Endozoicomonas sp. GU-1: one gene and its partner. The protein of the gene in region 2 interacts with the protein of the main gene of each other region in a pairwise test. Links are inferred from orthologs where the notes say so. Each region holds a gene or a part of one and is shown on either strand. Other genes may lie near its edges.

Region 1 (7,441 bases), 720 kb from region 2 along the record:
CAACAGCAGCAACAGCAGCAGCAGAAACGCCGAACTTTTCTTCCATAGCGGAAACCAGTTCAACAACGTCCATTACAGACATTTCAGCGATTGCATTCAGGATATCTTCTTTGGACAGAGCCATCTCTATATCTCCAAAAATCTTGGTTGGGGCAAACAAACAGCCAGCCCCGGAATTTGTTTAAGCAAAAAAGCAAGAAAACCAATCCGGCAAGGATTAAGCGGCTTTCTTCTTCTCGTCGGCAACAGCTGCCACAACACGGGTAATGCTTGCAGGAATCTCGTTCAGAGTTCTTGCCAGCTTGGTTACCGGTGCGATCATTACGCTCATCAGCATTGCGCGAGCCTGATCCAGAGTAGGCATCTTGGCCAGAACATCGATCTGTTCTGCGCCCAGCAACTGTCCGGAAATAGACAGGGCTTTGATATCCAGCTCTTTGTTCTCTTTGGCAAAATCCTTCATCAGACGCGCGGCGGCACCCGGATCTTCCATAGAGAAAGCAAGCACAGTAGGGCCTACCAGAACTTCCTGCAGGCACTGAAGCTCAGTACCTTCTACAGCGCGCTTGGCCAGGGTGTTACGAACTACCTTCAGGTAGACGCCACCTTCACGAGCCTGCTTACGCAGAGCAGTCATTTGACTAACAGTAAGACCACGGTAGTCCGCGATTACAGCCGACAGAGCGCTTTGTGCAGCCTCGCTGACTTCGGCCACAATAGCCTTCTTGTCTTCGAGTCCTAACGCCATGGGCTTTACTCCAAACTTATGTAGTTTCACTTATGATTTATTCGAGATAAATCATTAAGCGCTTACAATACGGTGATGGGTGTATACCGTTTTGGATAAAACGCATACTCACCGTCTACGCAGGACATTAAGTCCTCCGCCTATAACCCTTTCCGAAGAAAGGCCCCTGAAAAAACAGGCACGGCGCTGGACACCTGCGATCTTTGACGACCCCCGCCATGAAAGCAGGGACCCCAAAGAGGGTTGCGACTGGCTTGCACCAGCCAGAAATCTGACAATCCAGATTTCTGTAATTCTTTCTATCGCTTACGCAGACAGGCTTTAGCAGACAGTCTTAAGCGGAAAGAGAAGACATGTCGATAGTCAGACCCGGACCCATGGTAGAGGACAGGGTAACTTTCTTCATGTAAACGCCTTTGCTGGAAGAAGGCTTCAGCTTCTTCAGATCAACCAGCAGAGCTTCAACGTTCTGCTTCAGGGCAGCTGCGTCAAAGTCGATCTTACCAACGCCAGCGTGGATGATACCGTTCTTGTCAGTACGAAAACGAACCTGACCAGCCTTGGCGTTCTTAACCGCTTCAGCAACGTTAGGTGTTACAGTACCAACCTTAGGGTTAGGCATCAGGCCGCGTGGACCCAGAATCTGGCCCAGCTGACCAACAACGCGCATCGCATCAGGAGAGGCGATCACTACGTCGAAGTCCATTTGACCCGCTTTAACCTGCTCAGCCAGGTCTTCCATACCAACCACTTCAGCTCCCGCTTCTTTAGCGGCTTCAGCGTTAGCACCCTGGGTGAACACAGCGACGCGAACGTCTTTACCGGTACCGTTAGGCAGTACGGTAGAACCACGAACTACCTGGTCAGATTTACGAGGATCCACACCCAGGTTGACAGAAACTTCGATCGTTTCCTTGAACTTGACGCTGGAGATCTCTTTCAGCAGGCTGGCGGCTTCTTCAAAGCCGTAAGACTTGGTAGAGTCGATCTTTTCAGCAATCAGCTTGGCACGCTTTGACATCTTAGCCATTACTCAACACCCTCCACGATCAGACCCATGGAACGAGCTGAACCAGCAATGGTACGTACCGCTGCGTCTTCGTCAGCAGCTGTCAGATCAGGCTCTTTGATCTTGGCAACTTCAAGCAGTTGCTCGCGAGTCACAGTACCGACCTTCTCGGTATTTGGACGGCCAGAACCCTTCTTCAGCTTCAGAGTCTTCATCAGCAGAACAGAAGCAGGCGGAGTCTTGGTTTCGAAAGTGAAACTGCGATCACTGTATACAGTAATAACAACAGGAATCGGCATGCCAGCATCCATTTTCTGGGTGCTTGCGTTGAACGCCTTACAGAATTCCATGATGTTTACACCGTGCTGACCCAGAGCAGGACCAACAGGTGGGGATGGGTTCGCCTGTCCAGCAGGCACTTGAAGCTTAATATAAGCTTGTACTTTCTTGGCCATTGTTAACCTCTACGTGGGTCACTGCCTCATTTGACGCTCTATCCCAGACTCCTTTACAAGAAATCCCGAAAAAACATCAAATTCCACGGCTACCCGTTTACAAAGCGCGGTAGTTTACAGAAATCATCCCGAAAGCACCAGCGCAAAAACACGTAAGATAATTGCAATTTACACAATTATCGTTTTCCGCCCGAACAATAAGGGAGGATGCAAGCCCAACCCCCAAAAACACAAAACCCCGCCACCAGAGCTGGCAAACGGGGTTATGGTATCAATTCGATCAGCTTACACTTTTTCAACCTGGCCAAACTCAAGCTCGACCGGCGTTGAGCGACCAAAAATCATTACCGCCACCTGGAGACGACTCTTCTCGTAGTTAACGCCTTCCACCACGCCATTAAAGTCGGCAAAAGGACCTTCGATAACACGAACCATCTCACCCGGCTCAAACAGAGTCTTGGGCCTTGGAGCCTCAGCACCTTCGTGCACACGACGAAGAATCGCATCCGCTTCTTTTTCAGTGATCGGCGCAGGCTTGTCGGCGGTACCACCGATAAAGCCCATAACCCGCGGCGTATCTTTAATCAGATGCCACGAGTCTTCGTTCATTTCCATCTGGACTAACACATAGCCCGGAAAGAATTTTCTTTCACTCTTGCGCTTCTGGCCGTTTTTAATCTCTACCACTTCCTCGGTAGGCACCAGAATTTCGCCAAAATACTCTTCCATACCAAGACGCTTGATACGCTCATTCAGAGAGCGCAACACCTGCTTCTCGTATCCAGAGTAGGCATGAACCACATACCATCGTTTCGCCATGTCCTGTCCCTATCAAATCAGGCTGCTGATCATCCAGCCTAGCAGAGAATCGAGCCCCCACAAAATAAGGCCCATCACTAACACGACAGCAACCACCACCAAAGTAGTTTGCACCGTCTCCTGACGAGTAGGCCAGACAACCTTGCGAATCTCGGTTTTGGCATCCTTCAGCAACGTCCAGAAGGCACCACCCTTTACCGTCTGCAGAGCAACAAACCCGGCAACCGCCGCGATTACCAGCAGACCGACAACCCTGAGAAGGAGCGACTCAGCAGAGAAGTAATAATTACCGTAAACACCAACAGCGACCAGAACCGCCACAAGGCCCCATTTGAGACCATCCAGACGACCCGGAGTCGCAATTTCAGAATTTCCACTCATCAGCTTGATTTTCTCTATCCAGGCTTTCTTGAAAAGATCTTTAAAAAGACCTCTGAGAACAAGCACCCCAGGAGCTTGATCATTGGAAATGGCAGGCCAGGAGGGAATCGAACCCCCAACCCCCGGTTTTGGAGACCGGTGCTCTACCAATTGAACTACTGGCCTAAATCACTATCACTCTGGATTGCAGTGCCGGTGAATTATAATCATCATTAACCGACCTGAAAAGCATTTCGGCTTATCGAGCACAAAAACAATCAGCGCCCGAGATAAAGAGATACACATCTCTCAAAAAAACATTTCAACGAACACCTGAAAAGGGAAGAAAAGATGCAAACCCTTTTCATTTCAATATCTTACCACATCAACGGGTCTTTTCAAGCCCCTTTAATCTCCCCACTCATGCCGCATGAGGATACATAAAAATCATGCAAACACAAAATATACGACAAATCGCTAGTAGTACGTTCAAGGTCTCGAACCGCCACATATAAAACAGGAATCGACAGAAAAAAGCAAGAACAGAGGAAAGAAAAGTTGGCAGTGGGCAGAAAAAGAAAAAAGAAAAAAGAAAAAGCGTAAGCAACCTTCTTTTTCTGCCCACTGCCCACTACCCACCAGCAATTCCCGACAACCATACGCCTTAAGTCGTATAACATTGTATTATCCAAGCATAATATTTACGGATGAAATACCCCACTCCGTATGAAAACAGAGTTCCTGATTACTTTGTAGACACACCGAACACTGAAAACAATCGGGTAAGGGCTGGTCTTTCTCCAGCCCTCCCCACAGCACCCGGCATGCGGGTCCGCACCGGGCGGTTCAACGATGATGGTGAAACCTGATCCATAAGTCTTTCAATGAAACAAGCCCAATTTTCGCGAGGTAATTGTTATTCAGTGCCTGTTGTACCGCATAAGTTTTACTCAGACGGTAATACCCTTTGCTGCTGGCTGCGATCTTGGCGGCGTTCACTTTATCAACGCCTAACCTGACCAGATGCTTAAAACGGGTTTTCGGCTTGCGCCATTGCTTCAGAAAACAGCAACGGATTCGCCGACGTATCCATTGATCCAGCAGGGGAATTGGTCGGTAATATTCCGATAACCGGAAATACCCCATCCAACCCCGGATATATTGCGCCAATTTGCGTAACCGATGTTGCATTGAGACACCCCAGCGACGACTGGTCAACTTGAGTATCCGGTATTTGAATCGGTCCAGACACTTCTGGGCCCAGCGAACTTTCTTCCCTGTGAAGGTGAAACTCAGGAATTCGCTTTCTGTTGCTTTCACAACTTTACTTTTCCGGGAGTTAATCTTCAGTTTCAATTTGCGTTCAATGAATTGGGTAATGCTGTGCATCACCCGATCCCCTGCACGCTGACTTTTGACGAGAATCACAAAATCATCACAGTATCTTGCAAAGCAATGACCCCGATATTCAAGCTCCTTGTCGAGTTCGTCGAGGACCACATTAGACAGCAAGGGTGATAAAGGCCCACCCTGTGGCATGCCAACCCTGGTCGGGTAGACATTGCCCTCAATCATGACTCCGGAGCGCAGGTAGCGACCAATCAGTTTCAGAAGGCGTTTGTCGCGGACCTTACGGGAGACCCTCGACATCAAAACGTCGTGATTAACCGTATCAAAGAATTTACTCAGATCAACGTCAACGGCGTAATGTAGCCCCCCGTTGATCAACTGCTTAACCTGACGAACTCCGTCGTGTGCTGACCGTCCCGGTCGGTAGCCAAAGCTGTTTGGGGAAAATCCCGGGTCAAAGACAGGCGTCAGCACCTGCACAATGGCCTGCTGTATGACCCTGTCGATCACGGTTGGGATTCCCAGAAGCGTTCACCGCCGTCCGGCTTTTCTATTACATGCCGGCGCACGGGTGACGGCTGATAGGTTCCGTCCAATAAGGCTTGACGCACTGAAGGCCAATGCTGTTTGGCAAAGTCTGGATAAGCTTCAATGGTGACTCCATCGATACCCGGAGCACCCTTGTTGCTTCTGACCTGTTTCCATGCGCTTGCCAGATTAGCCGGTTCAAGTACGCAATTTAGTAGATCATGGTTCAAAGCTGGTCAAAGATTCTGTCGCCAGGTACGGTGAGTCGCCGGACGGCTGCATCGCCCTGAGGGAATCAGTCTCCTCTTTGTCATCGATGTTCGGCCCTTCGCTGACGACTTCCCGTCCATTAATGACTTTTGTCGTACAGCTACTATGGCCTCTGCTGACTTCTGTCCAATCACCACGCGGAGTTGCCTCTGCTGGCGCTATTGGTTGCCATCGGGTTTGCTCGAACAGGATGATGAGTCACTGTTCGCCGAGCCTGTTGTAACCAGTGGCTGAGAACTGGGAACTTACCAATCGCATGTTGAACAGATCTCCCCGGATAAGAACATGGACTTTCAGTGCACAACCGCCGCATTTACCGTGTCTCACGAACCAGAGGGCTTTGTGATCCTTGGCTCACTCGCCCAGAGACTCAGCCTTGTATGCGATTTCTGTACGTCGGCTCGCACCTTTGCACTCAGACTGCCTCCGCACAGCCCCTCGCGGGACTGCACTTGCCTTAAGCTAGTGGTTGTCATCAGCAGGCGTCTTTACCGCCAGTCAGATGTAGGTTCTCCCACAGGGGACTTTCACCCCATCAGTTCATGCCCATGCCGGGCGTACCAAGAATATTGAGAGGCTAAGTTGTATCCACCATAAGCGTTTTCAGGCTGATACTCTTACCCACAGTTATTGCTGTTAACAGTTCCGTCCATGAGTCGATAATAAACCAGTCAAACAGCCCCCTTATCCCATGCCAGAGCGATTTTTTTGATTTCGATACCGACAACGCTTTTTGGAAAAGAGGGCAGGCAAGCTGCTCTATCTGATCAATGAGAAAAGCGGTAAATGTCAAGCTGGCAAAGTTTGTCGCCAGATGCATCTCTCCGTGCCCGTAATTGTGTTCCAGGTTGTACCCTTGTGTTTTCAGTGTGTTAAACGTTTCGTTCTCAATTTTCCACTTGGCGCGTGCTCCTCGCATGACTTTGGTCACGTTTTCAAGGGTAATGTAAATATCAGTAACCCAGGTGTTGGTGTATTTCTTTCCTTTGGGACTGATTTCTACGTACTCAAGGTAGTTGACCAATATCTCTTTATGAGACTTATTGATGGGAACTCCATTGACAAACCGGAACCAGTGTCGATAGCCATCTTCGTCGGTATACCCATGGCGAACAACTTTGTTCGCTATGTCCAGCTCATCCACTGCTTCATAAAGTGATAGGTGACTGGTGTCCTTCGCAACCATGATGAAGCTGTAGTTATAGGATTTAACCAGCTTTATCGTGGGTCCATCGGAGTATAAATCGTCAAAGTTGAGCACCAGTTTCAGGTGCGGGTGCTCTCTGGCAATGTTCGCCAGAAGTCTTTTGAGAGCTGTTTGCTCACAGTCGTTTTTTGAGGCATCTACCTGCTGAATGATGGGTTCCGGCATCAAAGGTAGTACTTCCTTCTTACCCGGTTTAACCAGACAGCAAGCCAGCAACTGATGGTAGTACTGGGGATTTTTGCTATCCGGTTTTTTCACACAGCACTCAGGGCAATGGATGGTTCCAGAAGCAAAATGCCCTGTTCCACCGTAAGCGTCCAAACGGGGGGCAGACTCCAATGGCACTGACTTAAGGCCTCAGCCCTTGATAATTCAAGGCTTACTCGGAAAGAAGCGACTATAAAAAGTCACAAACCTAAATATTTCCCTTCCGAGCAAACCATGAACAAGTGTAGCCAAGAGTTTCTGTCCCTCGCAGATGAATGCCTTCACCAATTTGCACAGACTGAAAGTGATGAATTTTCATCAATCCTTACCTCTGATGACCTTAACTCTTTTCAGAATTGTTACCCCGGCTACAGGGTAAGGGACTTTCCACCCATCAAAACATTAACCTTGTTCATGCGACAGGTGGCCAGTGACACCAAGTCATGTCGCCACGCCCTCATTGATGAAGCGAGAGACCAGGTCGTCAG
Region 2 (3,089 bases):
TAATTTATTCTTACCAAGCAGCTGCTGACGATAAATGCCCAGATTCTGTCGCTCTTTTTCCGGGCCACGGGTAATGACCAGGGGCCAGGTGATCAATGGTGCAGCATCCCCTGGCCAGCAAGTCTGAATTGGCAGCCGGGTTAAATCAATATCATCACCTTGCACTACCACTTCCTGACAAGGTGCCGATTTAACCACCTTTGGTCCCATGTTCAGCACCTGCCTGAACAGCGGCAGCTTTTCAATGGCATCTCTCAAGCCTTTTGGGGGATCCGGCTCTTTCAGGTAGGCCAACAGCTCACCCACTTCCCTCAGTGCACCGATATCCTTCTGCCCCATCCCCAGGGCAACCCGCCTCTGCGTGCCAAACAGGTTCGCCAACACGGGCATATCGAAGCCTTTGGGGTTTTCAAACAATAGGGCGGGCCCCCCTTTTTTCAGGGTTCGATCACAGATTTCAGTCATTTCCAGAACCGGGTCAACTTCAAACGTGATTCGCCTGAGTTCCCCCTGTTTTTCCAGCTGATCAATGAAATCCCGGAGATCCTTGTATTTCATGAATATTTCTTCTTTGGCTCTGACTTTTTCAGGCTTTGGCAGTTTTCTCCTGAACAGTGAAAACTACGTCAGTCGAAACAGGTGATAAAGAGATTATTGCTGTCTGATTATGAGGATCGAATAACCGAAGCTTGCCTTTCACGGTCTTTTCGGCCCGCAAAATGAACGGACTGAAAGATCAAAGTCTGACCAGGTAGTTGCGCAATGGCTCATTGGTAGAAACAGGCTTGCAGGGTGCTTTGGCCTTATCCCCCGGCAGAGACTGTGATCGTGATCGACATCCTTCTCACAGTCCTTCCTGTGGGAATAAAATTACTTCCGTTTCATGGACTGGAAGAATTCTTCATTCGTCTTGGTGTGCTTCATACGGTCCAGCAGGAATTCAATGGCCTGAATTTCATCCATTGGGTGCAGGATTTTACGCAGAATCCACATACGCTGAAGCTCTTCTTCCGTGGTCAGCAGATCCTCACGGCGAGTACCTGACTTGTTGATACCAATAGCAGGGAAGACCCGCTTTTCAGCCGCCCGACGGTCAAGGTGGAGTTCCATGTTACCGGTACCCTTGAATTCCTCAAAGATAACCTCATCCATCTTGGAGCCGGTATCAACCAGTGCGGTTGCCAGAATGGTCAGGCTGCCACCCTCTTCAATGTTACGGGCAGCACCAAAGAAACGCTTCGGACGCTCAAGGGCATGAGCATCCACACCACCCGTAAGCACCTTGCCGGAAGAGGGAATCACGGTGTTGTAAGCACGGGCCAGACGGGTAATGGAATCCAGCAGAATAACAACGTCTTTCTTGTGCTCTACCAGACGCTTGGCTTTTTCCAGCACCATCTCGGCAACCTGCACATGACGTGAAGGAGGCTCATCGAAGGTAGAGGCGACCACTTCACCGCGCACGGAACGGGACATTTCGGTAACCTCTTCCGGGCGCTCATCAATCAGCAGAACAATCAGGTAGCACTCCGGATTATTACGGGTAATGTTTGCCGCAATATTTTGCAGCATCAGTGTTTTACCCGCTTTAGGAGGAGAGACAATCAGGCCACGCTGACCTTTGCCGATGGGAGCTACCAGGTCGATAATTCGAGCGGTTAAATCCTCTGTTGCACCATTTCCCATCTCCATAGTGAGACGGTCCTGGGGAAACAATGGCGTAAGGTTTTCAAACAGGATTTTATTGCGGGCATTTTCTGGTTGGTCAAAATTGATTTCATTCACCTTGAGGAGGGCAAAATATCTTTCTCCCTCCTTCGGTGGACGAATTTTCCCGGAAATCGTATCGCCCGTTCTCAGATTAAACCGGCGAATCTGACTTGGGGAAACATAAATATCGTCCGGTCCCGCCAGATAGGAACTATCAGCGGAACGGAGAAATCCAAAACCATCCTGGAGAATTTCCAGAACACCGTCACCATAGATGTCTTCACCACTGCGTGCATGGCGTTTGAGTATGGTGAAAATTACATCCTGCTTCCTGGAACGGGCAAGGTTTTCGAGACCCATTTCATTCGCTATCGCCAGAAGTTCAGGAACAGACTTTTTCTTCAGTTCGGTAAGATGCATAACCAGTAGTGTGCGAATGTTAAATTGAAAGGTAAGTGGCCGTTGTCTTTGCAGGAAGATCAGAAAGTATTTGACTTATTATGATAAAGGACAGCTAAGTGTTGATTGATGCCTGCGAGTGTTTATAACGGCTGCCCTGTCTGGGCCATATCCCTGAGGTCAGAAGATTCCTGACAGCCCTGTGTAATTACAGTCTATATCCATTTCTGGAAAATAATCAAGAATTAAGACTTCGTCAACTGAATTGATTTAAAAATTTAATCAAATGGCTATAAAATTGAGGCCAGTCAAGTGGCTGTAACGGTCTGTCACAACCACCAATGACCAGCAATTACAGATTGCTATCCAAAAATGCGGTCAGCTGTGATTTGGACAGGGCACCCACTTTCGTAGCTTCTACGTTGCCGCCCTTAAACAGCATCAGCGTAGGAATACCACGCACACCGTATTTTGGCGGGGTTGCCTCATTCTCATCAATATTCAGCTTGCAGACGGTCAGTTTGCCGTCGTAGTCCTGGGCAATTTCATCAAGAACGGGGGCAATCATTTTGCAAGGACCACACCATTCAGCCCAATAGTCAACCAGTACCGGACCTTCCGCCTTCAGAACCACTTCTTCGAAGGAGTCATCTGTCACTTTGACAATTTCGCTCATGGAATGGATCTCCTAACCAGGGTACTTAATTAGTACTTAAAAGTGTTTAAAGTAAACTCAGGAGCCTTGACCGAGGGCAAGCCAAACAGGCTGCCAAAAGATATCACCGGCCCAGAACTGACCTATTATGCCTGATTCATGGAATTTTGTGGCTTTTTTTTCTATAAAAATGCCATTGAGCATGGAGGCTTATAAGATTGCCATATGACACAGGCCTGTTTTTCAGTCATCAGTGTAGCTTTGCCCAGGGCAATACAGCCAGTAGGATTTGTGTGCATAACTCGATTAAAGTTAACCTTTTAAC

Evidence for each region.
Region 1: the proteins of rho (region 2) and nusG interact in binary tests that used the Escherichia coli proteins (3 or more experiments, as listed by UniProt). The link is inferred for Endozoicomonas sp. GU-1 from one-to-one orthologs.

Annotation. Positions count from the first base shown.
Region 1 is NZ_CP114771.1:4,350,990-4,358,430, reverse strand. The notes cover bases 1,265-4,212. They hold nusG (transcription termination/antitermination protein NusG), read right to left. Parts: upstream 3,032-4,212; coding sequence 2,498-3,031; downstream 1,265-2,497. Other genes in these bases: secE (preprotein translocase subunit SecE), read right to left, coding at 3,044-3,412; rplK (50S ribosomal protein L11), read right to left, coding at 1,778-2,212; rplA (50S ribosomal protein L1), read right to left, coding at 1,265-1,778. Also shown: rplL (50S ribosomal protein L7/L12), read right to left, coding at 1-124; rplJ (50S ribosomal protein L10), read right to left, coding at 218-748; more of rplA, read right to left, coding at 1,083-1,264; ltrA (group II intron reverse transcriptase/maturase), read right to left, coding at 4,238-5,260; O3276_RS17955 (hypothetical protein), read right to left, coding at 6,117-7,091; O3276_RS17950 (hypothetical protein), read left to right, coding at 7,188-7,441. UniProt on the Escherichia coli protein: Part of the processive rRNA transcription and antitermination complex (rrnTAC). The complex forms an RNA-chaperone ring around the RNA exit tunnel of RNA polymerase (RNAP).
Region 2 is NZ_CP114771.1:3,637,283-3,640,371, forward strand. The notes cover bases 1-2,874. They hold rho (transcription termination factor Rho), read right to left. Parts: upstream 2,131-2,874; coding sequence 871-2,130; downstream 1-870. Other genes in these bases: ubiD (4-hydroxy-3-polyprenylbenzoate decarboxylase), read right to left, coding at 1-558; trxA (thioredoxin TrxA), read right to left, coding at 2,462-2,785. UniProt on the Escherichia coli protein: Facilitates transcription termination by a mechanism that involves Rho binding to the nascent RNA, activation of Rho's RNA-dependent ATPase activity, and release of the mRNA from the DNA template.